3 regions of the Allobosea sp. GW823-FHT02B03 genome follow, and region 3 is predicted to be linked to each of the others. Evidence: riboswitches for the same ligand, from Rfam matches in the RefSeq annotation. Region 3 holds a riboswitch; each other region holds the start of a gene.
What was found. A riboswitch is a leader RNA that binds a small molecule or an ion and turns the genes downstream of it on or off. The one in region 3 is predicted to bind cobalamin.
Positions count from the first base shown of each region.

Region 1: it holds a riboswitch for cobalamin, as region 3 does, so the genes downstream of both, AC1REK_RS18845 (ABC transporter substrate-binding protein) here and AC1REK_RS25475 (TonB-dependent receptor plug domain-containing protein) in region 3, are expected to answer to the same signal.
Region 2: it holds a riboswitch for cobalamin, as region 3 does, so the genes downstream of both, AC1REK_RS23245 (CbtB domain-containing protein) here and AC1REK_RS25475 (TonB-dependent receptor plug domain-containing protein) in region 3, are expected to answer to the same signal.

Region 1 is NZ_JBXAJY010000005.1:367,255-377,543, reverse strand. It holds gene AC1REK_RS18890 (amino acid ABC transporter ATP-binding protein) at 1-104, opposite strand, end outside; gene AC1REK_RS18885 (amino acid ABC transporter permease) at 117-779, opposite strand; gene AC1REK_RS18880 (transporter substrate-binding domain-containing protein) at 829-1,656, opposite strand; gene dapA (4-hydroxy-tetrahydrodipicolinate synthase) at 1,784-2,692, opposite strand; gene AC1REK_RS18870 (aldehyde dehydrogenase family protein) at 2,713-4,116, opposite strand; gene AC1REK_RS18865 (FAD-dependent oxidoreductase) at 4,121-5,407, opposite strand; gene AC1REK_RS18860 (2Fe-2S iron-sulfur cluster-binding protein) at 5,400-5,663, opposite strand; gene AC1REK_RS18855 (NAD(P)/FAD-dependent oxidoreductase) at 5,660-6,817, opposite strand; gene AC1REK_RS18850 (LysR family transcriptional regulator) at 6,977-7,885, shown strand; cobalamin riboswitch at 7,905-8,116, shown strand; gene AC1REK_RS18845 (ABC transporter substrate-binding protein) at 8,391-9,416, shown strand; gene AC1REK_RS18840 (FecCD family ABC transporter permease) at 9,413-10,289, shown strand, end outside.
Region 2 is NZ_JBXAJY010000007.1:86,848-97,136, reverse strand. It holds gene cobN (cobaltochelatase subunit CobN) at 1-374, opposite strand, end outside; gene cobW (cobalamin biosynthesis protein CobW) at 437-1,486, opposite strand; gene AC1REK_RS23255 (DUF1636 family protein) at 1,483-1,908, opposite strand; gene AC1REK_RS23250 (CbtA family protein) at 1,957-2,712, opposite strand; gene AC1REK_RS23245 (CbtB domain-containing protein) at 2,725-2,898, opposite strand; cobalamin riboswitch at 2,937-3,118, opposite strand; gene cobU (bifunctional adenosylcobinamide kinase/adenosylcobinamide-phosphate guanylyltransferase) at 3,240-3,752, shown strand; gene cobO (cob(I)yrinic acid a,c-diamide adenosyltransferase) at 3,765-4,376, shown strand; gene cbiB (adenosylcobinamide-phosphate synthase CbiB) at 4,373-5,353, opposite strand; gene cobD (threonine-phosphate decarboxylase CobD) at 5,337-6,353, shown strand; gene AC1REK_RS23220 (DMT family transporter) at 6,355-7,308, opposite strand; gene AC1REK_RS23215 (ABC transporter permease) at 7,305-8,102, opposite strand; gene AC1REK_RS23210 (ABC transporter substrate-binding protein) at 8,227-9,189, opposite strand; gene AC1REK_RS23205 (ABC transporter substrate-binding protein) at 9,291-10,283, opposite strand.
Region 3 is NZ_JBXAJY010000008.1:158,550-168,838, forward strand. It holds gene AC1REK_RS25445 (type I secretion system permease/ATPase) at 1-73, opposite strand, end outside; tRNA gene AC1REK_RS25450 (tRNA-Arg) at 640-716, opposite strand; gene AC1REK_RS25455 (DUF6691 family protein) at 940-1,371, opposite strand; gene AC1REK_RS25460 (YeeE/YedE family protein) at 1,368-1,778, opposite strand; gene bigR (sulfite-sensing transcriptional repressor BigR) at 1,775-2,107, opposite strand; gene blh (bifunctional sulfur transferase/dioxygenase Blh) at 2,114-3,412, opposite strand; cobalamin riboswitch at 3,532-3,732, shown strand; gene AC1REK_RS25475 (TonB-dependent receptor plug domain-containing protein) at 3,858-5,798, shown strand; gene AC1REK_RS25480 (ABC transporter substrate-binding protein) at 5,795-6,685, shown strand; gene AC1REK_RS25485 (FecCD family ABC transporter permease) at 6,682-7,707, shown strand; gene AC1REK_RS25490 (ABC transporter ATP-binding protein) at 7,707-8,501, shown strand; gene AC1REK_RS25495 (DUF6925 family protein) at 8,498-9,511, shown strand; gene AC1REK_RS25500 (PAS domain S-box protein) at 9,627-10,289, opposite strand, start outside.

The sequences.
Region 1 (10,289 bases), on a different contig from region 3:
GCCCCGAAGCACTTGGTGATGCCGCGTGCCTCGAGCACGATGTCGGAGGCGTTCTGGGCCGAAGCCGATGCCGAGGAAGCGGGGGCGGACGAAACGGAGGTCATGGGCGCTCTCGATCAGTTGCCGCGGCGCATGCGGTGTTCGATGTAGTCGGCGAACTTCATCATCGGGAAGAGGATGACGAAGTAGAGCACAGCGACGACCGTGTAGGATTCGAGCGGCCGATAGGTCTGGCCGTTGACGATGCTGGCCATGTAGGTCAGGTCCGCGACCGAGATCACCGAGACCAGCGAGGTGTTCTTGAACTGGGTGACCGACTGGTTGATGAAGGCCGGCATCATCCGGCGGATGGCCTGGGGCAGTATGATGCGCCGCATCACCTGCCAGCCCGACATGCCGATCGCCGCGCCGGCCTCGAACTGGCCCTTGTCGATCGAGACGATGCCGCCGCGGAAGACTTCGGCATAGAACGCCGCCGCATAGAGCGAGAGCGTCAGCAGTGCCGCCGCCCAGTTGGGCATGTCGAAGCCGAGCAGCAGCGGCAGCGCGTAATAGATCCAGAGCAGCTGGACCAGGAGGGGCGTGCAGCGAAACAGCTCCTGGAAGCCTTGCGCGAACCAGTTCAGCGGCCCGATGCCCGAGAGCCTGGCGAAGCAGACGGCGAGGCCGAGGACCAGACCGATCGCGATCGAGCCCGCCGTGTAGAGGACGGTGATCCACGCCCCCCACAGGAAGAGATCGCTGGCCTGGATGATCGGGGCGAAGCTCCAAGTATACATGTCTTGCTAGCCTTCCTTGGGGGCGGCCCTTTTCGGGCCGCCCTATGCTTCAACCACCGAAGCCAAAACCTTCCGGCATGTCGTCGAGCGTGATGCCGAAGGGCGCCAGGCTGTTGACGATCCAGGTCTGGTTGTTGCCGATGCGGCGGTTGTATTCGGCCCAGGCCGAGATGAAGGAGCGCCACTTCTCGTCGCCCTTCCAGTTCAGCGCGACGACCGAAGGCGTCGAGAGCACCGGGCTCGGAACCATGACCTTGCCGATGCCGTTCGCCTTCTTGGTCATCACCAGCCCGTTGAGCATGGTGTTGACGAGGCCGTCGGCCTTGCCGCTGACCACGGCGACGATCGCCTCGTCGCGCGTCTTGAAGCGCAGCATCTTGGCCTTGGGCAGGTATTGCTGGGCGATCAGGTCCTGCGAGGAGCCGAGATCGACCGCGAAGGTGTATTTGGGGTCGTTGAGCTCGGCCCAGCTGAGCTTGGAGAGCTCCGGCTTCGGCGAGACGATGACGAAGCTGTTGAAATAGGTCGGCGCCGAGAAGGCGACAGACATGGCGCGCTGCGGCGTCGCGGTCACGCCGAGGGCGAGATCGACCTTGCCGCTCTGCACATCGAGGATCGAATTCGGCCAGCTCGACTCGACCACTTCGAGCTTGACGCCGAGCGTCTTGGCGATGTCGCGCGCCATCTCGATGGCGAAGCCGCGCCATTCGCCGGTGCGCGGATCCTTGTTGAAATAAGGGTCCTCGTTGATGATGCCGGGGATACGCAGCACGCCGCGCGAACGCACGGATTCGATGCTGTCCTGCGCCTGAACCGGCGACTGGAATGCCGCCAGCCCCAAGCCGGCCGCAAAAATTGCACTGATGATCTTCTTCACGACAGATGCCTCCGTTCCCTTGCCGATGATCTTCGGTCTTGCCCCCGGCATGCCGGGTTATCGGAGGAGCCTAAGGAAGGCACCTCCGCAAACAATGCGAGAGTAGGCCGCTCGCCTACCGGTTTTCTTATATGTTCCGGGCGACCTCGAAGGCCGCCAGGCTGGCTTCGAGCGCTTTCAGATTCTCGGGCCGCAGCGCCGCGAGCGGCGCGCGCACCTCGGCCGAGATCGCTCCGCTGCGGGCCAGCGCGGTCTTCACCGGCACCGGGTTGCTCTCGATGAAGAGATGGCCGGTGACATCGAACAGCGCCTGATGGAGACGGCGCGCTTCGCGCGCCTCTCCTCTGGACCAGGCCGCGCACAGCGCCACGATCTCGCGCGGCAGCAGGTTCGAGGCGACGCTGGTGACGCCATCGGCGCCGACCGCGAGAAATGGCAGGGTCAGCCCGTCATCGCCGGAATGGATGACGAAATCCTCGCCGAGCGCTCGCCGCAGCTCGGTGATCCGCTCGGTCCTGCCGCCGGCTTCCTTGATCCCGACGATATGCGGATAGGCCTTCGCCAGCCGCGCCGCCGTCGCCGGCGCGATCTCGACTCCGGTGCGTCCCGGCACGCTGTAGAGCATGATCGGGATCGTCACCGCTTCGGCGACGGCGGCGAAATGGTCGAACAGGCCGTCCTGCGACGGCTTGTTGTAATAGGGGGTGACGACGAGGATGCCGTCGGCCCCGAGCGCCTCCGCGCGCTTCGCCTTGGCGACGGCAAGAGCGGTCGCGTTCGAGCCGGTGCCGGCCATGACGAAGGCGCGGCCCTTGGCGGCAGCGACCGTGATGCGGATGACCTCGTCGGCCTCTGCCTCGGAGAGGGTCGCAGCCTCGCCCGTGGTCCCGACCGGCACCAGGCCGGCGACGCCGGCTGCGAGTTGGGCGGCGATCAGGCGCTCGAAGGCGGGGGCGTCGACCGCGCCGTCGCGGAACGGAGTGACGAGGGCGGTGAAGACGCCGGAGAGGCGCCGGCGCAGCTCTGAATCGATCATGACTTTCTTTCCCATCTCACTCAGTCGATGACGACCTTGGTCTCGCTCATTTCGCGCAGGGTCATGTGGATGCCCTCGCGGCCGAGCCCGCTGGACTTGATGCCGCCGAACGGCACGTTCTCGGCGCGGAAATCCGGGCCTTCGTTGATCATCACGCCGCCGACCCGCAGCTCGCGCGAGAAGCGCTTCACCAGCGCATGGTCATTGGTGAAGACGCCGGCCTGCAGCCCGTAGGGGCTGTCGCTGACCTCGCCGATCACCTGACCGGGATCGCTGAAGCGGCGCACCGCGAGCACGGGCCCGAAGGTCTCGCTGCGTACCAGCTCGGCTTCAGCCGGCACGTCGTCGAGCAAGGTCGGCGCGAACATGGTGCCGCGGCGCCGGCCGCCGGCGACGACCCTCGCCCCCTGCGCGACGGCGAGCTTGACCCGACGCTCGACCTCCGCCGCCGCGGGCTCGTCGATAACGGTGCCCATCACGGTAGCCTCGTCGGCGGGGTCGCCGGTGCGGACGTCCTCGATCAGCGCCGCGATGCGCGTGATCATCGTGTCCCGGATCTCTTCGTGCAGATAGAGCCGCTTCACGGCGGCGCAGCTCTGGCCGGCGATCTCGAAGCGGTGCCCGATCGCGGTCTGCGCGGCGCGGTCGAGATCGGCATCGGGCATCACGATCAGCGGGTCGTTGCCGCCGAGCTCCATCAGACAGCGCACGAGGCCGGAGGCGTTCTTGAGCGCGAGACCGGCCGCCGGCCCGCCGGTGAAGCTCAGCAGGTCGATATCGCCGCTGGCGATCATGGCGGCGACCTCTGCCCCGCCATGGACGACGCTGAACAGCCCTTGCGGGAAGCCCGCCTTGATCGCGAGCTCGCCGAGCCGCTCCGCCGCGAGCGGCGCCTTGGGCGAGGGCTTGGCGACGACGGCGTTGCCGGCGGCGATCGCCGGGCCGAGCTTGTGGCAGAGCAGATTGAGCGGGTAGTTGAACGGCGTGATCGCCCCGACAACGCCGGCCGGCTCGTAGGTGATCGCGGCGAACTTGCTCGGGGCGCCCGCCACGATCGCGGTCGGCAGCACCTCGCCGTGCAGGACGGTGATCGCATCGCCGCTGAGGCGCAGCGTGTTCTGGGCGCGGCGGACCTCGTTGCGCGCCTCGGTGATCGTCTTGCCGACCTCGGCACAGATGATCTGCGCCATCCCTTCGGCATCCTCGGCGAGCAGCTCGGCGAGGCGATGAAGCAGGCCCTTGCGCTCTGCCGGCGTGCTGAAGCGGAAGGCACGCCAGGCCTTGCGGGCCGCACGCAGCGCATCGGCGACCGCGACCTCGTCGGCGGTCTCGACCTTGCCGACGCTCACACCGGAGAAGGGGTTGAAGACGTCGATCGTCGGCCGGGCGCTGCTTCTGAACGATTTTGCGAGAGTGCCATTCACGGCTCTAGGTCTCCGTTTGATCAATCGAGAAATTGGCGAGGGCGGCGAGAGAAACCGGCCGCAGCGGCCAACGCGGCGGCGAAGCCGAGGGCAGTGCCTCGCCACGCAGTTCATCGAGCATCGGGCGGCAGAAGCGCCCCTGGCAGGCACCGAGCCCGAAGCGACCCATCAGCCGGATCTCCCGGGCCGAGGCGTCGGCCGGCAGCGCGGCGAAATCGGCATAGCGTCGCCCCTCGCAGCGGCAGAGCATGGTTTCGGGCGTCGGCGGCGTCGCTTTGCTGGACAGAGCCTCGGCGAGCGCGAGCTGGAAGTTCCGCGCCTTGCTCAGATCCGCTTCGAGCGATGCGGCGGATGCCGTGCGCCCCAAGCCCGCGAGGATCGCCGACGCGGCGCGCTGGCCGTCGAGGATTGCCGCATCGGCACCGAGAATCTCGCGCCCGTCGCCGGCAAGCAGCACGGGAATCTCTGCCCCGGGAGCCGGCTGGGGGATGCCGGCGCGGTTCGGCTCCAGCCCGTCATGGATCAGCAGATGGCGAGCCTGCAGCAGGCTCTCGGCGGAGCCCGAGCGGACCCGGATCGCGAGCCCCTGCCCCGTCTCGCTGACGCCCAGCACCTCGCTGCCACTGCGATAGGGCACGCGCTTCAAGGCGAGCGCGGCGGCATAGGCGGCCGCTTCGGCGAGCTGCGGCCCGGCCGTCATCAGGCCGGCCAGAGCTTTCGGCTTCTGCCATGGCCTTCCGCGCTCCAGCACGGCGAGCGGCGGGTTGCCGGCGCGGGCGAGCTGGGCAGCGACGGCGAGCAGCAGCGGGCCACTGCCGGCAACGACGATCGGACCTTCCGGCGGCCGGCCGGTTTCCTTGAGCAGGACCTGGGCGCCGCCCGCGCTCATTACGCCCGGCAGCTCCCACCCCTCGAACGGGTGGATCCTCTCGACCGCCCCCACCGCGACGATCGCTGCCCGGACGCGGCGCGCAAAGACCTGACCCACCCTGCGATCCTCGAAGAGGAAGCGCCCCGCGCCATCGACGCCGAGGAAGACGGTCGAGGTCCGCAGCTCGATCTGCCCCGCCGCCCGGTCGAGGCGCGAAGCCAGTTCCGCCCAGTTGCGCTGGTGCCGAGCCGGCCCCCTCCAGATCTCCGGCGCACCGGGAGCCGGCTGACGATGGATGGCGCCGCCGAGCCGGTCGCGCTGCTCTATCAGCAGCACCCGCAGACCGGCTTCCGCCAGGGTCACGGCCGCAGCGACGCCCGCAGGCCCGCCGCCGACGACAAGGACCGGTAGCTCAGTCATGGTGCAGTCCGATGCCGGGCTGGGGGGCAAGGCGCATTCCGGAACGCGCCGGCGTCAGGCAGGCTTCGACGGGCCCCTCGCCCGCAATCGCGACGACGCAGGCCTGGCAGGCGCCAATGCCACAGAACACGCGGCCACGCACGGCTCCGCCCTCGGGGCCGAGATCGGCGATGCCGGCGCGCAGCAGCGCCGCGGCGATGCTCTCGCCCGGACGGAAGGAAACCGGGCGGTCGATCCAATAGAAGCAGGGGTTCATGCCAGGGCCTCGACGGCGGCGAAGCGCTGGGGCGAGAGCAGGGAAAGATCGACGCCCGGCGCCTGGCCGAGGATCATCCGGGCAGCGCTGGCGCCCATGAACGGGCCGAGGCAGATGCCGTCGCCCTCGAAGCCGGTGGCGACCGTGACGCCGCCGAGATGCGGATGCGGGCCGATGATCGGCAGGCCGTCGCGCGAAGCGGTGCGGACACCGGCAAAGGTCCGCAGCACGCGGCGCTCGCGAAGCGGCGGATAGAGATCGAGCGCATCCCGCAGGATCGCCGAGATCGTCACGGCGTCGGTCGTCTGGTCGGCGCGGTGGTCCTCGCGGCTGCCGCCGATCAGGAACTGGCCAGTGACCAAGGGATCGATGACGAGGCCGATATGGGCGTTATCACGGACTATGCCGCGCTTGGCGGCTAGATAGGAGGCCGCCATCAGATGGCCGTCGATCGCTGGCCGGCCGGCGGCGGCGCGGTCGGTCACGACCATCTGGCCCTTCCGCGGGATCAGGACATCGCCGAGACCGAGCAGGCCGACCGAGCCGATCCCGGCGGCGACGAGGACGGCGTCGGCCGCCAGAAGCTCGCCGCGGATCGCGACCCCGACGGCCTGCCCACCCCGCATGACGATTTCGGAGACGGGCGCATTGCGCCGAACCGCGACGCTGCTCCGCTGCAGCAGGCGCTGGGTGATCTCGTAACCGAGCGCGTGGCCGTCATCGGGGATTTCGAGGGCGAAGCAGACGCCGTCGCCGAGGCCCGGAATGCGCGCCAGCAGCGTCGGCCGGTCGACATCGAGCACGCGCTCGCCGGCGGCGGCAAGATCGGCGCCGTGCTCGGCGACGAGATCAGCTTCGAGCGGCGTACGGGCGACCAGGAAGGTCGAGCGGCGATGGAACAGACCGCGCAGCAATCCATCCGCCTCGCAGCTTCCATAGAAGGCGCGAGCATGGCGGGCGAGGTCCATCATCGGCCCGGGCTTCTTGCTCGCGACCGAGACCGCGCCGTCTGAAGCGCCGGTCGCGCCGGCCGCCGGACCGGAGGCATCGAGCAGCGTGACCCGCGCCCCGGCCGCCGCCAGGAAATGCGCGGCGGCGGCGCCGACGATTCCGGCGCCGATCACGGCGACATGGAGGGAAGGAGAGCGGGCCATGCGAGGCGACGGGGCGTCCTGAAAAGCGATGCGCGACCCTCGGTCGCTTCGCCTTTCGGGTCGATCCAAATGATCCGCCCCGACTTGCGCCATTGTTTGAAAGTGGCGGAAGGCCGCCGCCTATGGATATGAGTGGGGCTCCCCGCCGCGGAACGAGCCATGCGCGAAGCCAATCTGACGCTGATCCAGACCTTCTTCATCGTCGCGCGCGACGGCTCCTATTCGGCCGCGGCCCGCAAGCTGGGGATGAGCTACCAGTCCGCCGCCAACCATGTCCGCCGGCTCGAACAGGTGCTGGAGGAGCGCCTCGTCCTCTCAGAGCAGGGCGCCAAGACGGTGACGCTGACGCCGCGCGGGCGCAGCCTCTACAAGCTCCTGCTGCCGGAGCTCGACACGGTCCTGGCGAGGCTCGACCGCACGCTCGACAAGGAGCGGCCGGTGCTGCGCATCGGCCTGCCGCAGGCGATCTTCTACTATCTGCTGCCGCCGATCCTGGCCCGGTTCCGGGAACTCTTCCCACAGGTCGAAATCCTCGCCTATGAGCGCGACACCTCCCTGCCCGAGATGATCAAGGATGGCAGCCTCGATCTGTGCATCACCGAACGCTATTTCGGTGACCCCAACGTGCCGCAGCATCTGGTCTGCACCTATCGGCCGGCACTGGTCTTCCCCACCGCCTGGGGCGCGGCGCCGGCACCGGGCGAGATTCGGGAATGGGCGCAGGGGCGCCCCTTCGTGACCTATGAGCCCGGCCAGCTGCTGCGCAACCTCGCCATCGACTATCTGCGCCCCGACGGGTCGGAGATGGAGATCGCGATCTCGACCTCCGGCAGCTCGAGCGTGAAGCGCTGCGTCGAGGCCGGGATCGGCTTCGCGATCATTCCCGCCTGGTGCCTCGATGGCAGCGAGACCAGCATCGCCGGACTCGAGATCGCCGAGTTGCCGGAGATCCCGATCTATTTCGGCGAAGCGAGCTTCCTCGCCCGCAACCCTTATGTCGTGACGCTTCGCCAGCTCTGCGGCAACCTGATGCAGACGGCGTCCGGCCCGCAGATCCCGGCCGCTTGACGCCGCTTCGCGCCGATCTATGGTCTGGCCCGATCATGGTTCTCCAGGCGTCACGCCCTGGAGCTAAGAGGGAATTCGGTGAGGCGCGCAGCGCCGAGGCCGAGGCTGCCCCCGCAACTGTAAGCGGCGAGCTCTCCACCCATCGTCCACTGGCGCTCCGGTGCCGGGAAGGCCGGGCGGAGCCAGCATCGACCCGCGAGCCAGGAGACCTGCCCTGATCATCGGAAGGTCTTTCGGGCGGGGTGCTCCGGAGGGTTGCGGACAAGCGCGGGACGAGGATCCCGCCGCTCCGTCGCAATCGCCTGCTTCCCGCCTTCATCTCGGGGAGCGATGAATCCAGATGCCCATCTCTACGAGCGCCGCCGGCGCCTTTACTCGCACCAGCTTGACAGGTCGCGGCGCAGCCCTCTATCAGTTTTGTTATAACATTACATATCAGTTCAAGTCGCGCCGGCTTGGCTCATGCCTCGGCGCTGGCCGTTCTCTCCCGCCTTCGAAGGGTTTCATGCACATGGTCCAGCGTTTCTCTCTCCCGCTGGCCCTGGCTGCCGGCCTGTGCCTCGCTTCCGGCGCGCAGGCCGCGCCGACGCAGTATCCGCTGGCGCTGGAGAACTGCAGGGAGACCATCACCTTCAACCAGGCGCCGAAGCGCGTGGTCGCCGTCGGCCAGACGCAGACCGAGATCCTCTACGCGCTCGGCCTGGGCGACCGCGTCGTCGGCACCGCCGTCTGGTTCAGCCCGGTCGCCAAGCCTTATGAGGCGGTGAACGCCAAGGTGAAGCGGCTCGCCGACAATGATCCCAGCTTCGAGGCGGTCGTCGCCCAGGAGCCCGACCTCGTCACCGCGATGTTCGAATGGCATATCGGGCCGAACGGCATCGTCGGGAAGCGCGACCAGTTCGCCAAGGTCAAGGTACCGACCTACGTTTCCCCGACCGACTGCGTCGGCAAGGACAATTCCGGCCCCGGCGACGGCGTGCGGACCAAGATGTTCTCGATGGAGCTGGTCTACCAGAACATCCGCGAATTCGGCGCAATCTTCGACGTGTCCGACCGCGCCGAGGCCCTGATCGCCGAGCTGAAGGCACGCGAGGAGAAGGCGGTGCAGTCGGTTGCCGGGATGAAGGCGCGGGACGTGCCTGTCGCCGTCTGGTTCTCCAGCAAGGACATCAAGGGCGATGCCTTCATCGCCGGCAAGAACGGCGTGCCGGCCTATATCCTGTCGAAGCTCGGGGCCCGCAACGTCATCACCACCAATGAGGAATGGCCGCTGGTCGGCTGGGAGAGCATCGCCGCCGCGAACCCCGCCGTGATCGTCGTCGTCAAGATGGACCGCCGGCGCTTTCCCGCCGACGATATCGATCTCAAGCTCAACTTCCTCAAGACCGACCCGGTGGCGAGCAAGCTCGATGCCGTCAAGCAGGACAGGATCGTGGTGATGGATGTCGGCGCGACGCGCGCCGGGCTCGACACCGTCGACGGCATCGAGGCGCTGGCACGCGGCATCGAGCGCTTCGGCCTGGCGCGGTGAGCCACTACCCCGTCCAGCCGAACTGGCCGGCGCGGATCGGCATCGCGTTCGCAGCGCTCGCCGCGCTGGTCTTCGCCATCGCGCTCGCCGTAACTATCGGCGAGATGCGGATTCCGTTGGGGACCGCCTTCCAGGCGCTTGGCAACGGGCTGTTCGATCTCGGCTATCCGGTCAGCGCGATCCAGCAGGGCGTGATCTTCGACTACCGGCTGAGCCGGGCGCTGCTGGCCGGGCTGTGCGGCGGCGCGCTGGCGCTGTCGGGCGCGATCCTGCAGGCGCTGCTGCGCAACCCGCTGGCCGAGCCCTATATCCTCGGCATCTCGGCCGGCGCCTCGACGGGCGCTGTGGCAGTGATGATCCTCGGCTTCGGCGGAGCGGTGCTGACCGTCTCCGGCGGCGCCTTTCTCGGCTCGGTCGCGGCGCTGCTGATCGTCGCGCTGCTGGCCGCCGGCGCCGGCGGGGCGAGCGACCGCGTCATCCTCGCCGGGGTCGCCGGCTCGCAGCTCTTCAACGCCGCCACGGCGACGATCGTCACGACGCTCGCCAGCGCCGAGCAGGCGCGCGGCGTGATGTTCTGGCTGCTCGGCAATTTCGGCGGCGTGCGCTGGCCGGACGTCTTCGTCGCGACGCCGGTCGCACTCGCCGGCTTCGCGATCTGCATGCTGCACGCCAAGGCGCTCGACGCCTTCGCCTTCGGGGCGGACGCCGCCGCCTCGCTCGGCGTCGCGGTGACGCGCGTGCGCATCATCCTCTTCGCGGTGACCGCGGTGATGACCGCGACCATGGTCAGCATCGTCGGCACGATCGGCTTCGTCGGCCTCGTCATCCCGCATGCCGCCCGTTTCCTGGTCGGCCCCGGCCATGCCCGCCTGC
Region 2 (10,289 bases), on a different contig from region 3:
GTGCCATGGTCGGCCAGCCGTTCATCCTCCCGGTCGTCGCCGGGCAGCACGGCGAGCGCCACGCCGTTCTGCCGGCAGGCGGCGCCGACCTGCTCGATGCCGTAGCGCCAGCTGTCGAGCCCGCCAAGGCAGCGCAGCAGCACGAAGCGCGAGCGGCTCAGCGTCTTTTCGATCAGCATGTCGATCGAGAGCGGATGCTTGAAGCGCCGCAGGGGCACGAGGCGGATGGCGAGGCCGCTATCGGCAGCGGCCGCCACCGCCGAAAGATCGCTGTCGCTGAAGGAGAGGACGATGATGTCTCCCGGCGGCAAGGCGAGGTCGACGGCGTCCTCACCGTCGTCGAGCCTCACCTCGCTGGTCGGAAGCAGATGCATCGCATCACTTTCTGAACACGCTGGCCGGAAGGCTCAAGGAAGCCTGCCGGCCAGCGTCGATATCAGCCCTTGAGGGCGGCTTCCACGGCCTGCCGGTCGAAACCCTTGAGGCCGATCACGACGAGCCTGCCGTCACGGGCCTCGTCAGCCTCCCAGGCGCGGTCGTAATGGTGACCGATGCGCCGGCCGACACCTTGCACCACGAGCCGCATCCGCTTGCCCGGGACGGCGGCGAAACCCTTCAGGCGCAGCACGCCTTCGGCCTCGGCGGCCTTGGCGAGGCGGGCGACCAGTTCCTCCGGCGAGGTGGCCTCGGCCAGCGGCAGGGCGACGCTGTCGAAATCGTCATGGTCGTGGTCCGCGCCCTCGCCATGATGCGAGGGGCGCGCTGCGAGATCGGCTTCTGCAGCGGCGCCCAGCCCGATGATCAGGGCCGGCTCGACCTTGCCATGGGCGGTCTCGACCACCTTGATCGCCTTGGGCAGATGCTCGGCGATCTCGGCCTTGACGCGCTCGCGCCCTTCCGCATCGACGAGGTCGCTCTTGTTGAGCAGGATCAGGTCGGCGCAAAGGATCTGGTCCTCGAAGACCTCCTCCAGCGGGTTGTCGTGGTCGACTGACTGGTCCTGAGCCGCCTGCGCCTTCAGGGCTTCGGGATCGTCGGCGAACTGACCCTCGGCGACGGCCGGCCCGTCGACCACGGCGATCACGCCATCGACGGTGACGCGTGAGCGGATCGCCGGCCAATTGAAGGCCTGGACCAGCGGCTTCGGCAGGGCGAGGCCCGAGGTCTCGATCAGGATGTGCTGCGGCGGGTTCGGCCGGTCGAGCAGCTTCTCCAGCGCCGGCACGAAGTCATCGGCGACGGTGCAGCAGATGCAGCCATTCGGCAGTTCGACGATGTCCTCCTCCGAGCAGCCCTCGATGCCGCAGCCGGCGATGAAGGAGCCGTCGAAGCCGAGATCGCCGAATTCGTTGACGAGCACGGCGAGGCGCTTGCCGCCGGCATTCTCGAGGAGGTGGCGGACGAGGGTGGTCTTCCCGGCGCCGAGGAAGCCGGTGATGATCGTGCACGGCACCTTGCCGAGCGCGGGGTTCTGCGGAGCGTTCATTCGTTTGATCCTTGCTGGCGCGGCAGAGGAGGCACGCGCGCGACCACGCCCTTGCGGAACGAGGCGGGTCTTTCCTTCCAGGGAACGATACCGTTGGCGCTGGCGGCAAAGCTCTCCGCCGCGCCGGCGATCTCGTCGAGATGGCTGTCGGTGTCGAGGTCACCGATCAGATAGGTCCATTTGCCATCGGCGGCGAGCGCGATGGTGCAGGGCCGCTTGCAGACGGCGAGGCATTCGACCGGGACGACGGCGATGCCGCTGCTGGCCATGCGTTCGCCGAGCGCCGCCGCGAGAGCGATGCCCGGCTGGTCGAAGCCATCAGGCAGATCCGCGCGCTGGCGCCGGCAGACGGTGCAGACATGGATGGTGCAGCCCGGCTCCTGCCGGGCGACGGTCGCGAGGGCGAGATCGCCTTCGAGCATGAGAGTACTTCCTTGGGCTGGCGCGGCCGTTTCCGGCCGCGCGAGGCGTCAGGCCGCCGCGGTGGCGGCGCTGCGGCGCGTGGCCCAGGGCCAAAGCACGCCGACGGCGAAGCCGGTGGCGAGCCAGAGCGCGGCCTGGATGGCGAGCGAGAGCGCCGCGAAATGCGCCGCGATCTCGGCCGGGACCTTGCTCTCCGGCGCGACCGGATGCGGCGCACCGATCAGATGCGGCAGCAGCAAGGCGAGCACGGCGAGCGCCCTTGCCCAGGAGGCTTCGACCCGCAGGAAGACGAAGAGCGCGCCGGCGGTGACGGCGGCGGTCATCAGCCACCAGAGCTGCCGGTGCTGCAATTCGGCCGCGGCGGCGCCAGGCAGTTCCGGCGCGAGCCCCATCGCCGGGGCGAGCCCGAAGGCGAGGAAGCCGCAGACGGCCCAGGCCAGCGCCCGACGTTCATCGATCCGCTCATTGGCCGCGATCATGCCGGCGAGCAGCAGGGCGGCGAAGCCGATCGCGGTGCCGATCGTCACCAGGCTGGTGAAGGCGGTGCGCTGGAAGCCGTCCTGCGGCTTCCATTCATGCTCGCCGGTATGCTCGGCACCGGCGGCCGGATTGTTGTGCGCGAGGTGGATGCGGGCTTCGCCGTTGAAGGCGGCGAGCGTCGGTGCAGGCTGCGCGCGCAGCGCTGCCTCATAGGTTTCCGCCTTGAGGATCAGCGGCGTCGTGGTGACGTGCTGGAGCGCCGAGATCAGCAGCCCAGCCAGAAGCCCGGCCAGAAGACTGACCGTGAGAACACGAGTGACCATGATGCTTCCCCGTCAGTGGCAGGGGAAGGCGAGGCCGTGGCGGGCGTCATGCGCCGCGTTGTGGACATTCGCGGAGGCCGCGAAGCCGACGGTGTAGACCAGCACGAAGCCGAGGATCAGTGCGGCAGCGACGGCTTTCGCGCGTTCGGAGACGCTGGCCTGGCTGGAGACGGTAGCCGTATTCATCTTGGTTCACTTCCTGGCCACCCCACCGGCAGCCTGTTGGACGACATCGAAAGACGGCAGGTCTCCTGGCTCGCGGCTTGATGTCCTGCTCCGCCTTCCCGGGGAAACCCAGTGGCCGATGGCGCAGGACGCGCCGCTTACAGTTGCGGGGGCAGCCGCGGTATCGCACCGCGTTCCCTTTTCACCTCGTCGCCGAGGCACCGTCCGCAGGATCATTAGCCATCCGGCGGGCGCTGTGCAATGCAGTGCCGTCATTCTCGGTCGCAGCGAAGCGGAGAGCCGGGAATCTCCTGAACGAGATGCGCGGGCCTGCGCCCGAGCCTGACGCGGAGACCGCAGGCATGACCCTTCCCTCGCTCACCCTCGTCCTCGGCGGCGCCCGCTCCGGCAAGAGCCGGCATGCCGAGACGCTGATCGAGGCCCTGCCGGCGCCCTGGGTCTACATCGCCACCGCCCAGGCCTATGACGACGAGATGCGCGCGCGGATCGCCGAGCACCGCGCCCGACGCTCGCAGGACTGGCGGACGGTCGACGCGCCGATGGCGTTGCCCGAGGCGTTGCGTGCGGTACCGTCGGGGCAGCCCGTGCTGGTCGACTGCCTGACGCTCTGGCTGACCAATCTCATCCTGGCCGAGCGCGACATCGCCATCGCGACCGGCGAACTCATGGCGGCCTGCCGCGAGGCGCAGGGCCCGATCGTGCTGGTCTCGAACGAGGTCGGCCTCGGCATCGTGCCGGAGAATGCGCTCGCCCGCCGCTTCCGCGACGAGGCGGGGCGCCTGCACCAGCGGCTTGCGAGTCAGGCGGAACGCGTGGTCTTCATGGTCGCCGGTCTGCCCATGCAGGTGAAGTAGCAGAGAAAAGCCATGACGATCGATGACGCCGAAGCCGCCCGTCACAAGGCGAAGATGGAAAAGCGCAAAGCGGTCCAGGATGCCGAGGTCGCCGGCAAGACGCTCGAAAAGGGCCTGCTGATCGTCAACACCGGCCCCGGCAAGGGCAAGTCGACCGCCGCCTTCGGCCTGATCCTGCGGGCGCTCGGCCATGGCTGGCGGATCGGCGTCGTCCAGTTCATCAAGGGCGCCTGGTCGACCGGCGAGCGCAAGGCGCTGGACGCCTTCGGCGATCAGGTCTCCTGGCATTCGATGGGCGAAGGCTTCACCTGGGAGACGCAGGACAAGGCGCGCGACATCGCGGCGGCGACAAGAGCTTTTGAGAAAGCGAAAGAGCTGATGGCCGACGAGGGCATCAGGCTTCTGGTGCTGGACGAGCTCAACATCGCCTTGCGCTACGACTATCTGCCACTCGCCGAGGTCGTCGCCGCGCTGCAGGCCCGCCGGCCCGATCTCCACATCGTCGTCACCGGCCGCAACGCCAAGCCGGAGCTGATCGAGGCCGCCGATCTCGTCACCGAGATGACGCTGGTGAAGCACCACTTCGCCGCCGGGGTGAAGGCGCAGGAAGGGATCGAGTTCTAGAGGACGATGGCGGCAAGGCTTCCAAGCCCCGCCAGCCCCCAGAGCAGCAGACAGGCTTTCCGGTAGAGTACGAGCGCCCTTCTGATGTCCGCTGCCGTCGCCTCGGCCCGGCCGTCGCCCATCCAGCCATCATCGACCCTGACGGCGCCATAGACGCGCGGCCCGGCGAGCCGAAGCCCGAGCGCTCCGGCCATCGCCGCCTCCGGCCAGCCGGCATTGGGCGAGCGGTGGCGCCTCGCATCGCGGCGCACGGCGCGCCAGGCGGCGGAAGCATCGGCCTGCCGGTCGAGCGCCGCGGCGCCGATCAGCAGCAGCGCGGTCAGTCGCGAGGCCGGCAGGTTGACGAGATCGTCGAGCCGCGCCGCCGCCCAGCCGAAGGCGAAGTATCGCGGCGATTTGTGACCGATCATCGAATCTGCGGTGTTGATCGCCTTGTAGAGCGCCGCACCCGGCAACCCGCCGACACCGAGCCAGAAGGCCGGTGCGACGATGCCATCGGAGAAATTCTCGGACAGGCTCTCGATCGCGGCCCGCGCCACGCCGGCCTCGTCGAGGCTTTCCGGATCCCGCCCGACGATCATTGAAACCGCCTTGCGCCCGCCCGGCAGTCCGCCGTTTTCGAGACCTTCGGCGACGGCGGCGACATGTTCGTAGAGGCTGCGCTGCGCCAGCAATGTCGAGGCCAGCAAAGCGAGCGGCAGCAGCGCAAAGGCTCCGGCCAGGCGGCAGAGCCAGACCAGGACAAGGCTCGCCGCCAGCGTCGCGCAGAGCAGGATGGCGAGCGCGACGATGCCGGCGAGGCGCCTTGCGGCGAAGGCGGCGCTCTCGCGGTTCAGTCCTCGGTTCAGCGATGCGATCAGCGCCCCGATCCAGGTGACGGGATGGCCGATCCATGCGTACAAGCGCGCCGGATAGCCGAGCGCCGCTTCGATCAGCAGGGCGGCGAGGAGCAGCGGCAAGGTGTCGGGGAAGATCATGGCGGACGGGGCTGGGGCGGGAGAGGCGATCTGGCATGGCGGCGATCTCGCCACGGCCAAGGCGCTGTTTCCCAATGCGCCGGAGCCCTGGATCGATCTCTCGACCGGTATCAATCCTTTCCCCTATCCGCTTCCGGCGCTGCCGTTAAGCCTGTGGCAGCGCCTGCCCGGCGCGCGCGAAGAGGCGGCGCTGTTGGCGGCCGCGCGCAGCGCCTATCGCGTCCGGCCGGAAAGTGGCGTGGTCGCGGCCCCCGGCACGCAGATCCTGATCGAGCTCTTGCCGCGCCTCGCGCCGCAGGCGCGCGTCGCCGTGCTCGGGCCGACCTATGGCGAGCACGCGCTGGCCTGGCGCAAGGCCGGCTGCGAGGTCCGCGAGATCGCCGATCTCGCCGAGGCCGGCGGGGCCAATGTCGTGGTCGTGGTCAATCCCAACAATCCCGATGGCCGCGCCCTCGGCCTTGCGGCGCTGACGGCCCTGGCAGCGGAGCTTGCGGCCCGTGGCGGCCTGCTGGTGATCGACGAGGCCTTCGCTGATTTCCAGCCGGGAATCAGCCTGGTGCCGGCCTTGCCGGAGGGCGCTCTTGTGCTGCGTTCCTTCGGCAAGGCCTACGGGCTGGCGGGCCTGCGGCTCGGCTTCGCGATCGGCGAGGCGAGGCATGTCGAGGCGCTGCGCGGCATGCTCGGCCCCTGGGCTGTGGCGGGACCCGCACTCGAAATCGGCGCGCAGGCGCTCGCCGATGCCGGCTGGCTCGCGGCGCAGGAGCGGGAGCGGGGCGATGATGCGCGCCGGCTCGACGCTTTGCTCGCCAGGCGTGGTCGCGTCGTCGGTGGCACGGCGCTCTATCGCCTGCTCGAGACGCCCGATGCGCCGCAGCTCTTCGCGCGGCTCGGGCGCGCCGGCATCTATGTCAGGCGCTTTCAGTCCGATCCGTCGCGCCTGCGCTTCGGCTTGCCGGGCGACGAGGCGGGATGGGTGCGGCTGGCTGAGGTGCTCGCCTGATTCAGGCCGATTTTGCCGCGGGCGGGCGCGTCACGATCAGGATGCCGACGACGACGAGCGCGAAGCCGAGGGCGTGATAGAGCGCGAGCCTCTCGCCGAGGAAGAGCGTCGCGAGAATGGCGCTGAAGATCGGCAGGAGATGCATGAACATGCCGGTCCGGCCGGGGCCGAGCACCGCGACCGAGCGGTTCCAGAAGATATAGGCCAGGATCGAGGGGAAGATCGCGAGATAGAGGATCGTTCCGGCGCTGGCCGCGTCGAGCGTGAAGCCGCCGAGGTTCCGATACTCCCAGGCGACGAGCGGCAGGTGGAACAGGACGCCAAAGCCGACGGTGATGCCGAGCAGCGCCATCGGCTCGAGCCCGAGCGGCCGCCAGCGGATCAGCACTGTGTAGAGCGCCCAGAAGCTCATCCCGCCGAGCACGAGCAGGTCGCCGGGATTGGGCGAGAAGCTGCGCAGCGCCGCAAGATCGCCGCGGGCGATCACCACGGCCGCGCCTGCGAGCGAGACCGCGATGCCGAGAATCTGCCGGGGCGCCAGCCTTTGCTTCAGGATCAGGAAGGCGAGCAGGAAGGTCGCGATCGGCAGGAGCGAGTTGACCAGCGCGGCGTTGACCACGGTGGTGTGATGCAGCGCCGCGTAGACGAAGCAGTTGAAGGCGGTGACGCCGATCGCGCCGAGCAGAGCGAGGAAAGGCAGGTTCGCCCGGATGCGCGGCCATTGCGCCCGGATCGCCGGCAGGCAGAAGGGCAGCAGGATCGCGAGCGCCACCGCCCAGCGCCAGAACGACATCTGGAAGGGCGGGATCGCATCCCGCATCGCCCGGGCGAACAGGAAATTGCCGGAAAAGAACAGCGGCGGCAGCGCCGCCAGCCACCAGGCCGAGGCCGGGATCGCCGGGCTCCCGGCAGGGATGGTCTTGGCAGCGCCAGTCTTGGCAGGTGTCGTGGTCAAGCCTTCACCGTCCGCAGCTCCGTATAGCGGCCGAGCCAGACATTGATGCCGACGGCCAGCATGAAGACGATCAGCAGCAGTGCGTACATCTTCGGCATGTTGAAGGTCGCATAGGTCTGGATCACGGCATAGCCGAGTCCCTGATTGGCGAGCTTGGTCTCGGCCAGCAGGGTGCCGATGATGGCGACGCCGAGGCCGATCCTGATGCCGTTGATCACCGGCGCCCGCATCGCCGGCAGGTAAATCTTCGAGACCATCTGCAGCGAGGTCAGGCGGAAGCTGAGGCCGACGCGGATCAGCACCTTGTCGATCTCGCGCATGCCGCCGGCGACGCTGATGGCGACCGGAAAGAAGCAGGAGAGCGCCCCCATCGCCACCTTCGAGCCGGGCCCGACGCCGAACCACATGATCAGGATCGGGAAGAAGATGATCTTCGGGGTCGGCCCGAGATAGTGCAGGAAGGGCTCATAGGCCTGCGCCAGGAAGCGGCTGCGCCCGAGCGCCATGCCGGTCAGGATGCCGGCCCCTCCGCCGATCAGGGTCGCCAGCGCGACCTCGCCGGCGGTGACGCCGAGATCGGCATAGAAGCGCCGGTCGAGCAGGATCAGCCCGAGCTCGCGCAGAATGCGGACCAGCGAGGGCACCACGTCCTTGTAGAGCAGTCCCGACTGCGCCATCGCCTCCCAGAGCAGCAGCACGGTGCCGATGATGACGAGGCGCGTCATCAGCACGGCGCGCGCTTCGCTGTTGGCAACGCCCGAGGGCGAGATTGGCGTCGTGGCCGTCATCGACATGGGGCGCCCAACCTCCACTCTTCCTGCCGTCGGATCGGTTCGATCGACATTGCCGTCATTCCGGCGCTGCGCTGCTTCGCAGCGGCCGGAATGACGCGGAAGGCTTGCTGCCGCAGATGCATACTCAGCGCGGCGGGATCTGGATCAGCTCGGAAAGCTGTTCCTTGGTCAGCGGCTGCGCGGTGTATTTCAGCGTCACCGCGTCCGGCACGATCGTCTCCAGGCCGACGATCTTGTCGGGGTCGATCGCCGTCTTCGGGAAGAACTCGTCGCGGGTGCGCTTGGCGATCGCTTCGGGGATGCCGACGAAATCGGCATAGTGCTTCAGCGCCGCCGGGTCGGAATACATGGCGTCGACGGTCTCGCGATACGCCTTCATGAAGCGCTCGAGCACCGGCTTCTTGGCCTGCATCGTCGCGGTGTTGGTGACGAGCAGGCGAACCGTCTGGCTCTTGAAGGCCTGTGTGTCGTTGCCGGTCGCGATGACGCGGATCTCGCCCTTGTCGAGCTGCTGCAGGCCGAAGGGCGGCGCCGACCAGCCGACATCGATCTGGCCGGACATCACCTGCGTCAGCGTCGCCGCCGGGCCGCCGGTCGCGGTCGGGCGCGGCTTGATGTTGTTTTCCTTGATGTAGGCGTTGACCACGCCATGGGTCGAGGAGCCGTTGGTCGAATAGGCGACGGTCTTGCCCTCGAAATCCTTCAGCGTCTTGATCGGCGAATCCGCCTTCACATACCAGAACAGGTCCTGGCCGCCGGTGGTCTCCGCCCCGATGATCCGGATCGGCGCGCCCTTCGAATAGGCGCCGAGCGCGCCCATGATGCCGACCGCGACGCCGATATCGACGCTGTTCGAGAGCACCGCCTGCTGGGTCTCGCCGCCGCCCTGGGTATAGAGCATTTCGAGCTCGAGCCCGTGCTTCTTGAAGATGCCGAGCCTGGTGCCGACCTCGGAGACCGAGGTGTCCCAGTTGCCGCGCTGGCCGATGGCGAGCTTGAGCTTGTCCTGCGCCGCTGCCGGCAGGGCCATGCCGGCGGCGAGGCCGAAGGCGGCGAGCGCCAGCCCCAATTGCCTGATCTTGGTCATTCCATCCTCCCTCTGTCGCATCGTCGGGCGATGCTTTTTGGATCGGCTCTCGCGCTCACCGCTCTGTCGGCGGCCTGCGGGCGCGCGCGCCGCATGCGAAATCAGATCTTGAACCCCTCCAGCGTCGCGGGATGGAACAGCTCCTCGATGCGAAGCTGCCGTGCCGAAAGGCCCTGCCGGTGGTGGGCCTTGAGGAAAGCATCCAGCACATGCCGGTTCGGCGCAACGCCATAGGACCAGAAGTCTTCCCCGAGCAGTGCGCGCGCGCCCTGCAACTGCTCCTCGACGAAGGGCAGGGTGATCTTGGTGGCCGAGGTGTCGGAAAGCCTGACCAGCGCCAGCTTCTTGGATTGCTCGAAGGCCTTGAGCAGGGCCGCCGGCAGCCAGGGCTGCGCCTCGGCGATGGTCTTGCGCACGCCGAGCACATGCATGATCGGGAAGATGCCGGTGCGGCGGAAATAGTCTCCGGCCGCGGCCGTCGGGTCGGGGAACAGGCGGCCGACCTGCGGGTGGCCCTCGTCGAAGCAGGACGGCGCGCGCGGCCCGATGAAGCCGTCGATCTCGCCGGCCATCAGCATGGCATTGAGCGAGCGGTCCTCCGGCGCCTGCTCGATGCGGATATCGGCCGGCAGCTCGACCTTGATCTTCTCGGGACGGCCCGGCTGCTCGATGCCGCCGCGCACCCAGATCACGTCGGAGGGCTTCACGCCATAATCCTGCTCCAGCATGTCGCGGATCCAGACGCAGGCGGTGAGCTGATATTCCGGGCAGCCGATCCGGCGCCCCTTGAGATCTTCGGGTTTCTCGATGCCGCGGTCCTTGCGGACGAGGATGCCGGTATGGCGGAAGGCGCGGGAGAGGAAGGCCGGCACGCCGACATAAGGGTTCGTGCCCTGCGCCGTCTTCACAGTGAAGCTCGACAGCGAAGCCTCGCAGACATCGAACTCGGCATGGCGGAAGGCGCGGAAGAAGATCTCCTCCGGCGCCAACGTCATGAACACCGGGTCGACGCCGTCGATCTGCACGGCGCCGTCGATCAGCGGGCGGTTGCGGTCATAGTCGCCGATGGCGACGGACAGGCGCAGTTTCGACAAGCCATC
Region 3 (10,289 bases):
GGGCGTCGCGGCAGGAGGACAGGGCGGCCGCCACGACCGAGAGCCCCGGCGCGGGAGAAGCTGGATGCGTCATCAAGGGCACTCCAAGCACTCTCGACGAAGACAGGCACAACAGCGAAGCCGTAGTGCCTCATTTGGCTCCCGCCATCGCAGCGGATTCCCGCCGACGCAGCCGGAGCGCCATCACCGCCCCTCCGGCGGCTCGTGGACATGCGTATCTCCGAGACCGTCGGCAACGGCATGACGATGCATCGCGCTGCTGTTGCCGCACCTGCGGTCTCAGCCCAGTAAAGCGCCCCGGCATCGGCGCCATCAATGTCGCAGAAGAAGTAACCCGCCGTACCGGCTGCCGATTACGTGCCCCGCCATCGGCGCCCGAATCCAGACCGAGGCGTGATAATCCCGGTTTGACGCCCTGGTTGCACCGTTGACGTCGATCAGCCTCCGGGTGCTCGCGCCGGTGGTGGGATCGATCGCTGCGTTGGCTGCTCACCCAGCCATGGCGGGCGGTGCGGGGACGCGGTAATCGCGCCGGATGAATCCGCAGCCGCAGGAATGTCCTAGCGCAGCTACCCAGCGCGATGCCTAGGTAAGGCTTTCAGTTGAAAGCTCTACAAGTAGTTGAATTTTTAGATGAAATGGCGCGCCCGAAAGGATTCGAACCTCTGACCCTCAGATTCGTAGTCTGATGCTCTATCCAGCTGAGCTACGGGCGCGTGGCAACGGAACGGAGCGGCAGAAGCCGCGTTCGGCTGACGGATGTCGAATTAGCGAGTCGGGCCGCGCTTGGCAACCCCATTCTCGCGACTTTCTTTGCCGATTGATTTTCGGCGGCGCCGGGAGCTCTCTGGCTAGTCCGCCCATCGACCGGCCAAAGCGGTGCCAGCGGGTGCGTAGCCGGCCGAAGCCAAATTGCGGGATCGGCGCTGGCCCTTCTTCTCAGCCCGGCCCGCGCAGCCAGACGCGGTCATGCAGCGTCATGCCGGCGAGCATGGCTATGACGAAGAGCACGACCGGGGCGAGCCCGAGCGAGAGCGAGGCCAGTGCCGGCCCGGGGCAGAAGCCGGCCATGCCCCAGCCGATCCCGAAGATCGCCGAACCCAGCAGAAGCCGTCGATCGATGGGCGATGTCGCCGGCAGATGGAAGCCCTCGTCGAAGGCGGGGCGCCGCAGGCGCTTCAGCACGGCCATGCCGGCGAGGGCGACCGTGACCGCGCCGCCGAGCACGAAAGCGAGGCTCGGATCCCAGGCCCCGAAGATGTCGAGGAAGCCGCGCACCCGGGCAGGGTCGAGCATGCCCGACATGGCGAGGCCAAGCCCGAAGACGGTGCCCGCCGCGAGGGCTGTGACGACCTGTGCGAATCGGTTCATGCCGCGACGAGCCTCATCAGGGTGACGGTGGCTATACCCGCGAACAGGAAGACCACGACCGCGACGGCCGAGCGCGGCGAGAATCGGGCGAGGCCGATAATGCCGTGGCCGCTCGTGCAGCCCGAGCCCATCCTCGTCCCGAAGCCGACCAGGAGCCCGGCCAGCGCGATCACCGGCAGCGAGGCGGTGATCGTCACTGGCGGCCATTGCCCGGCGGCGAGCCGGTAGAGCGGCGGCCCGAGCAGGAGCCCGGCGACGAAGGCGGCATTGGTCGCTGCCTGCGTGCCGAGCGCAAGCCGCCCGAGAATGCCGCTGATCCCGGCGACGCGGCCGTTCAGGAGCAGGAGCATGACGGCCGAGAGGCCGATCAGCATGCCGCCTGCGAGCGATGACCAATAGGCCGTCATGCCGGCATCTCCTCATTGCAGAAAATCTCGTGCAGGGCCTCGACCAGCCGCGCTGCCTTTGCGGCGGTCAGCCGGTAGAAGACCTGCTTGGCGTCGCGGCGCGTCTCGACCAGTCCCGCCTCGCGCAGCACGGTCAGCTGCTGCGACAGCGTCGGCTGGCGGATGCCGAGCATCTCCTCGAGCTGGCCGACCGCGTATTCGCCTTCGACCAGGGTGCAGACCAGCATCAGCCGGTTGCGGTTGGCGAGGGTGCGCAAAAGCTCGGCGACCTCCTCGGCCCTGGCCGCGAGCTCGGCCCTGGTGTTCGGCTGTTCGGCTTGCATCGTCATCGCGTCTCAGCCCCAGACCGCGCCCGGCAGCGCATCGAGCGGGATCTTGAGATAGCGCCGGCCATTGCCCTCCGGTTCCGGCAGCCGGCCGCCATTGATGTTCACCTGAAGGGCGTGGAGAATCAGCTTCGGCATCGGCAGCGTCCTGTCGCGCGCCTGGCGCAGCGCGACGAAGGACGCTTCGTCCTGGCCGGCGACATGCGGGTTCGCCCGCTTCTGCTCGCCGACCGTGCTCTCCCAGCGCGCCGCCCGGCCGCCCGGGCGGTAATCATGGCCGGTGAACAGCCGCATCTCGTCGGGCAAGGCGAGGATGGCCTCGATCGAGGCCCAGAGCGCCCTCGCGCTGCCGCCGGGAAAATCCGCCCGCGCCGTGCCGGAATCCGGCATGAACAGCGTGTCATGGATGAACGCGGCATCGCCGATCAGATAGCTGACCGAGGCCAGGGTGTGGCCCGGCGAGAACAGCACGCTGACGTCGAGCGATCCCAGCTTGAAGCGCTCGCCCCCGGCAAAAACCCTGTCCCATTGCGAGGCGTCGGCCGGGAAATCCGGCCAGTTGTAGAAATCCTTCCAGAGACGCTGCACCGCGACGACCTCGGCGCCGATCGCCGTCGGCGCGCCGGTCTTCGCCTTCAGATAGGCGGCGGCGGAGAAATGGTCGGCATGTGGGTGCGTGTCGAGAATCCACTCGACCGTGAGGCCCTGCTTCTCGACATAGGCGAGGATGGCATCGGCGCTGGCGGTCGCGGTCGCGCCGGACTTCTCGTCGAAGTCGAGCACGGGGTCGATAATGGCGCAGCACGCGGTCGCAGGGTCGGTGACGACGTACTGGACGCTACCGCTGCGCGGCTCGTAGAAGCCCTTGACCTGCGGGCTGCGGCCGCTCTCGCGGTCGAGCCAGGCTTTTGCACCGGCAAGGTCGAAGCCGAAGCGCGCGCCGAAACCCGGAACCTCTTCGGCGTTCATCCGCCCATCCAGAACCTCGCCCAGCACATGCAGGGTCAGCGCCCGCGTGCCGCCCTTGCAATGCGCCAGCACCGGCCCCGGCGCCGCGGCGAGCGCCGCCTGGAAAGCCGCGACATCGGAGCGGGTAATGGTCGCCCCGGTCACCGGCACGAAGCTGTAGGCCATCCCGGCCTCGGCCGCAGCCTGCCTCTCCGCGGCCGAGCCCGGCTGGCCCGGCTCCTCGCCATCGGGACGGTCGTTGACGATCGCCTTGAAGCCCTGCGCCGCGAGGGGCTTGAAATCGGCGAGAGCAGGCTGGCCAGCGACCGAAAGCTTCTCCGAGATCTCGACGATTTTCATGGCGGGCCCTGTCGTTTGGATTTCAATATACATTTACATATAATATATATTGATGAGCTGCAAGGCGCCTCGGGCATCCCCGCGCCTCGCGGCCGGCGTTGACGGCGCCTCATTCCCGCCCTACTCGTAAACGCGACGGTTCCCTCACGGGATCAAAAGGGAACGCAGTGCGGGTGGCGCGCCACCCCATGCTGCGGCTGCCCCCGCAACTGTAAGCGGCGAGCCTTTTCGCCATACGCCACTGGGACCTCGGCCCTGGGAAGGCGGTGAGAAGGCGCTGACCCGCGAGCCAGGAGACCTGCCGTCAGTCGTGGTCACACGCGAACACGTTCGGACGGGGTGTTTCGATCGCTGGTTCACTTGCACGCTGCCCTTTTTTCGGGTGCGGGCGGGAGATCGCGTTCGCGGTGACGTGCCACAACGTTGACCGCCCGAGGTTTCTTCCGTGCTCCCCTTCCCCCAGACCGCCCTGCGCGGCCCCTTGCCGCTCGCCTGCCTGCTGCTCGCCGGCACATCGCTGAATCCCCTTGCCGTCAGGGCTCAAGCAGATCCTGAAACCATTCGGCTCGACGAGGTCGTGGTCAGTGCCACGGGCACGCCGACTCCGGCGCGCGAGGTCGCGAGCTCCGTCACCGTCATCACCGCCGGTCAGATCCAGCGCGAGCAGCGCCGGACCCTGCCGCAGGTGCTCGCCGCCGTGCCGGGCCTCAACATCGTCCAGATCGGCGGCCCCGGCGGCCAGACCTCGGTGTTCATGCGCGGCACCAACTCGAACCACGTCAAGGTGCTGATCGACGGCATCGATGCCAACGACCCCTCGACGCCGAACCGCTCCTTCGATTTCGGCTCGATGCTGACCAACGACATCGAGCGCATCGAGGTGCTGCGCGGCCCGCAGAGCGGTCTCTATGGCGCCGATGCGCTCGGCGGCGTGATCTCGATCACCACCAAGCGCGGCGAGGGCCCGCCCAAGCTCACCGCCTCGGCCGAGGCAGGCTCCTACGGCACCTTCAACCAGGCTTTCGGCCTGAGCGGCGGCGACGACCGCTTCAACTACGCCTTCAACATCGCCCATCTGAAGTCCGACTCGACGCCGGTGACGCCGCCGAACCTCGTTCCGCCCGGGCGCCGCATCAACCCGAATTCCTATGACAACTGGAACTACTCCGCCCGCCTCGGCTTCAAGCTCACCGACACGCTGAGCCTCAACTGGGTCGGCCGCTATTCCGATGGCTACCTACTCTCGACCGGCGATTCCGGCTTTCCGAGCGTGCCGAACGCCTACCGCTCGAGCCAGAGCTACAAGCAGGCCTTCACCCGCGGCGAACTGGTCTTCGACCCGTTCGACGGCCGCTTCGTCAATCGCTTCGGCATCGCCTACACCAACCAGGATCGCTCCAACCGCTCTCCGAACGCCGCCGGCATTCTCGGCCTGCCGACCGACAATCTCGGCGAGCGGACGAAGTACGACTGGCGCGGCGACCTCAAGCTGATGGAGGGCCAGATGCTGGTGATGGGGCTGCAATACGAGAACGAGCGGCTGGAATCGCGCTCGCTCACCGCCTCGAACGGCAATACCGGCGCCTTTCTCGAATTGCAGTCGAGCTGGAGCGAGCGCTTCTTCACCGTCGCGAACATCCGCCGCGACGAGGACGAGGCCTTCGGCGGCCACACCACCTACCGGCTGGCGCCGACCTTCATCGTCCCGGGCACGGAGACCAAGCTGAAGGCGAGCTATGGCACCGGCTTCAAGGCGCCGACGCTGAGCCAGCGCTTCAGCGATTCCCGGCCGGCCTATAATTTCTACGGCAATCCCAACCTCAAGCCGGAGGAAAGCCGCGGCTACGACATCGGATTCGAGCAGCCCCTGCTCGACAACAAGCTCCAGATCGGCGCGACCTGGTTCCACAACGACATCGACAACCTGATCCTGACCAACGCCGCCCGGACCTCCTACACCAATATCGGGCGAGCCCAGACCAAGGGCGTCGAGAGCTTCGTCGCACTCGAGCTGAGCCCGCAATTCAAGATCCGGGCCGACTACACCTTCACCCTCGCCAAGGACGAGACCGCCAACCAGGAGCTGCTGCGCCGGCCGCGGCACAAGGCGAGCCTGACCGCCAACTGGGTGCCGATCGAGAACCTCAACCTCTCGGCGACGCTGATCTATGTCGGGGACCGCGTCGACGGAAACCGCGACTTCTCGATCTCGCGGATGCGCGCTCCGGGCGCCGCCATCGTCAACATCGCCGCCGAGTATAAGGCGAGCGAGAAGCTCACCGTCTTCGGCCGCGTCGATAACCTGTTCGACAAGCGCTACGAGAACCCGGTCGGCTTCCTCGTCCCCGGCCTCAGCGCCTTCGGCGGCCTGCGGGTGAGCCTGTGAGACAGGGGGCGGCCCTGCAGCGTGTGCTTCGCGGCGCCGCCCTCCTGCTGGCCTACGCCGTGCTGGCCGCGCCGGGCCTAGGCTTCGCCGCCGAGCCTACGGCCAAGCCGTCCCGCATCGTCTCGCTCAACATGTGCACAGACGAGCTCGTCCTGCGCCTCGCCGCCCCCGGCGCGATCGCCTCGGTGACCTGGCTCTCGCAGGACCCGCGCAACGCCAACATGGCGCAGGCGGCCCGCCGGATCCCGGCCAATCACGGCCTCGTCGAGGAGTTGCTGGCCTTCCGGCCCGATCTCGTCATCGCCGGCAGCTTCACCACGCGCAACACCGTCGCGTTGCTGAAGCGCGTCGGCGCGCCGGTGAAGGAGTTCGGCGTGCCGCGCGACCTCGCCGGGGTCAAGGCCCAGATCGCCGAAATGGCCGCGCTGCTCGGCGAGCCAGCGCGCGGCGAAGCCCTGATCGGCGAGATCGACGCAAGGCTTGCCGGGTTGGCCCGGCGCATCGGCGAGGAGCGGCCCAAGGCGCTGGTCCTGCGGCCGAACGGCTTCACCGTGGGGCGCGGCTCGCTGGTCGACGAGATCCTGACCAAGGCGGGCTTCGTCAATCTCGCCGCCGAGCTCGGCATCGACAATTACGGCCAGATCGCGCTGGAGACCGTCGCACTCGGCGAGGCCGACATCCTGATCCTCAACACCACCGAGGGTGGCCCGCCCTCGCTCGCCCATGAGGTCCTGAACCATCCCCTGATCGGCAGGCTCGGCGACCGGCTGCGGCTTGTCGCCTTGCCCTCCAGGCTCTGGACCTGCGCCGGGCCGGCGGTCATCGACGCCATCGAATTGCTGATCGACGCGGCCGCCGCGCCGCGCAACCGCAGGAGCGGCCCGTGAACCCCGCCACCACGGCCATCGCCGCGGAAAGTCGCAGCCGCTACCGCTTGCTGGTCGCGCTGCTGACCGCCCTGCTCGTCGCCATGACCGCGCTCTCGGTCGCCATCGGCTATGCAGAACTCGACCTCGGCGCGGCCTTCTCCGATTGGCTGGCCGGCCGCCCCAGCTTGCCGGCGCTGGTCCTCGTCGAGCTGCGCCTGCCGCGCGCTTTGCTCGGGGCGCTCGTCGGCTTCAGCCTCGGCCTGGCGGGCGCCGCGATGCAGGGCGTGCTGCGCAACCCGCTGGCCGAGCCCGGCCTGCTCGGCATTTCCAGCGCAGCCGCCTTCGGCGCGGTCGTGGTGTTCTATTCCGGCTTCGCCGGCGCCTTCCTGCTCGCCTTGCCGCTCGGGGGCATTGCCGGCGCCATGCTGGCGACGCTCCTGCTCTACGCCCTGAACGGGCGCGGCGCCGGCACCATGGCGCTGATCCTCGCCGGCGTCGCGATCAACAGCTTTGCCGGCGCCATGACCTCGCTCGCGCTCAACCTCGCGCCGAATCCCTATGCGGCGCTGGAGATCGTCTTCTGGCTGATGGGCTCGCTTGCCGACCGCAGCATAGCCCATGTCTGGCTGGTGCTGCCCCTGATGCTGCTCGGCTGGGCGCTGCTGCTCTCCAGCGCCACCGCCCTCGACGGGCTTACCCTCGGCGAGGATACCGCCCGCAGCCTCGGCTTCGATCTCGGTTGGTTGCGCGCCCGGCTGATCGGCGGCGCCGCGCTCGCGGTCGGCGCCTCCGTCGCCGTCACCGGGGCGATCGGCTTCGTCGGGCTCGTCGTGCCGCATCTGCTGCGGCCGCTCGTCGGGCACCGGCCCGGCCGGCTGCTGTTGGTCTCGGGCCTCGGCGGCGCGATCCTGACGCTCGCCGCCGACACCGCCCTGCGGCTGATGCCGATCCGGCCCGAGCTCAAGCTCGGCGTGGTCACCGCGCTGATCGGCGCGCCCTTCCTGTTCAGCCTGATCCAGCGGATGCGGAGGGCGGCGTGATGCAGATCGAAGCCAGGAACATCGCGGTCAGCCTTGGCGGCAAGCCGGTGCTGCGCGGCATCGACCTGACCTTGCGAGCCGGCGAGATGGTCGGCCTGATCGGCCCGAACGGCGCTGGCAAGACGACCTTGCTGCGCGTGCTCGCCGACCTGCTTGCGGCCGAGGCCGGCTCGGTGCGCTATGACGGGCTCACCGCCAAGGCGCTCGGACGCCAGACGCTGGCGCAGCGCATCGCCTTCCTCGCCCAGGGCGGCACGGTGCACTGGCAGCTGCGCGCAGGCGCCGTGGTCGCGCTCGGCCGGCTGCCGCATCGCCGCCCCTTCGCCGATCTCGGACCGTCCGACCGGGCCGCGATCGCGCGCGCCATGGACGCCGCCGATGTCACCGCCTTCGCCGAGCGCACGCTCGACAGCCTCTCGGGCGGCGAGCGCATGCGCGTCCTGCTGGCGCGGGCGCTCGCGGTCGAAGCCCCGATGCTGCTGGCGGACGAGCCGCTCGCCGGGCTCGACCCGCTGCACCAGCTCGAGGCGATGGCGCTGCTGCGGCGCACCGCGCATGCCGGCGCCGGCGTGGTCGTCGTTCTGCACGATCTCAGCCTCGCCGGGCGCTTCTGCGACCGTCTCGTCCTGCTCGATCAGGGCCGCGTGCTCGCGGACGGCTCCCCCGATTCCGTCCTCGGCGACGCCAATCTCGCCCGGGCCTTCGGCATCGAGGTCGCGCGCGGCGAACATGACGGCCAGCCCTATGCCCTGCCCTGGCGAGCGATCCCCCGCAAAGACGAGACATTCTCATGACGAAGAGCGACATCACCGGCTTCATCCGTGAGCAGTTGCGGACGCAGAGCTCGCAATGGAATCTCGGTACCTTCGGCGCGATCGCCGAGTTCCAGCGCGACCCGGACGAGGCTTTCGTGCTGACCGACGAGCACGGCCGGCTCGCCGCGACCACGGCGCGTGGCGGCGTCGGTTTCGGCGATCTCTCCGCCGTCCGGCTCTTTGCCTCCGAGACCGCGATCGGCCAGAGCTGGAGCCACCGCATCGCGCTCTGCCTGCCGGCCGATGCCTGCGCCATGAACCGCCGTACGGCCCTGACCGAGCTCGGCCCCGACAGCGAGGCGCTCCGGCCGCAGGACCGCGACGGCATCCTGTTCGACATGGGGCTCGGCACGCTGCAGGCCGACATCTGCATCCGAACCGCCGATCCCAGCCTGATCGGCGTGTTGCGCTCCGCCGCCGGGCGCTCGCTGTTCGAGCCCGGCAATCCCGCCATGGGCGCGATCGTCACGGCCGGGCCGCATCGCGTCTTCATGGCGCGCTTCGGCCGCTGCGAAGTCTACCAGCCGATCCCGCCGGCCGATGGCAAAAGCCCCGAAGGCCCGCACACCCATGTCCTGCCGAAGCTGCTGCGCTCGGGGCGCACCCATGCGGCGACCGAGCCGGTGCCCGACGGTTTCGTGCCCTGCGCCCATCTCGTGCCGGCCCATCCGCTCAAGGACGCGCTCGGCCGTCGCCAGCCCTGGGACCAGCAGGCCCATGACGCCTTCCAGGCGATGCTCGACGAATACGGCGATGTCCGGCTGCTCGCCCTGAAGTCGCGGCTCGCGGCGGCCATGGCCTCAGGCGCTCCGGCCGATGCGGCCGCGATCCCGGATGATCGCTTCGGCAGGCACGCCGCCAGGGTGCTGCTGCGGCAGCTGGTTCAGAGCGAGCGTCCCCCGGCCAGCGACTGGCTTGCCCTGCTCGAAGGCGAGAGCGGCGAGAAGGAGGAGCCCGCAGCCGACGCCGACGATTACGGCCACGGCTGAAACGAGGCGTCGCCCGGCGGGGGCCGAACCGCTGCCGGAGAAGCCTAACTTCTTGCGGGCTCGCGGGAGATTCGCAGGCGCCGACTCTGGACGAGCGGCGGACCAGTTACTCGCCTCAGTCGAGCAGCTCGCGAAGCCGCGTGGCCAGCTCGCGCGCCGTATAAGGCTTCTTCAGCCAGCCGCCCTCGGCGAGGTCGCGCCCCGGCAGCCCGGGTTCGGCATAGCCGGAGGTGAACAGCACCTTGATCTCCGGGCGAAGCGCACGTGCCTCCTTGGCCAGCTCGTCGCCGAGCATGCCGCCGGGCATCACGATATCGGTGAAGAGCAGATCGATCTCGGGATGCTGCCCGAGCAAGGCGAGCGCCTGGGCTCCTGTCGCAGCTTCGATGACGCGATAGCCCTCGGTCTCGAGTCTGGCGACCGCCACCCGCCTCACCCTGGCGTCGTCCTCGACCACCAGGATCAGTTCGCGGCTCTGCGGCTGGCTGGCTGCGGGCCGGGCTTCTTCCGGCAGTTGCTCCGGCTGCACCGGAGCCGGCACGGCGGCTGGCAGGAAGAGCTGCAGTGTCGTGCCCTTGCCGAGCTCGCTCTGGAGCTGGAGATCGCCGCCTGACTGGCGGGCGAAGCCGAAGGCCATGCTGAGGCCGAGCCCGGTGCCGGCGCCGACACCCTTGGTGGTGAAGAACGGCTCGAAGGCACGCTGCTGCACCTCAGCGCTCATGCCGATCCCGGTATCGGCGACGCTGAGCAGGACATAATCGCCGATACGTAGCTGCGG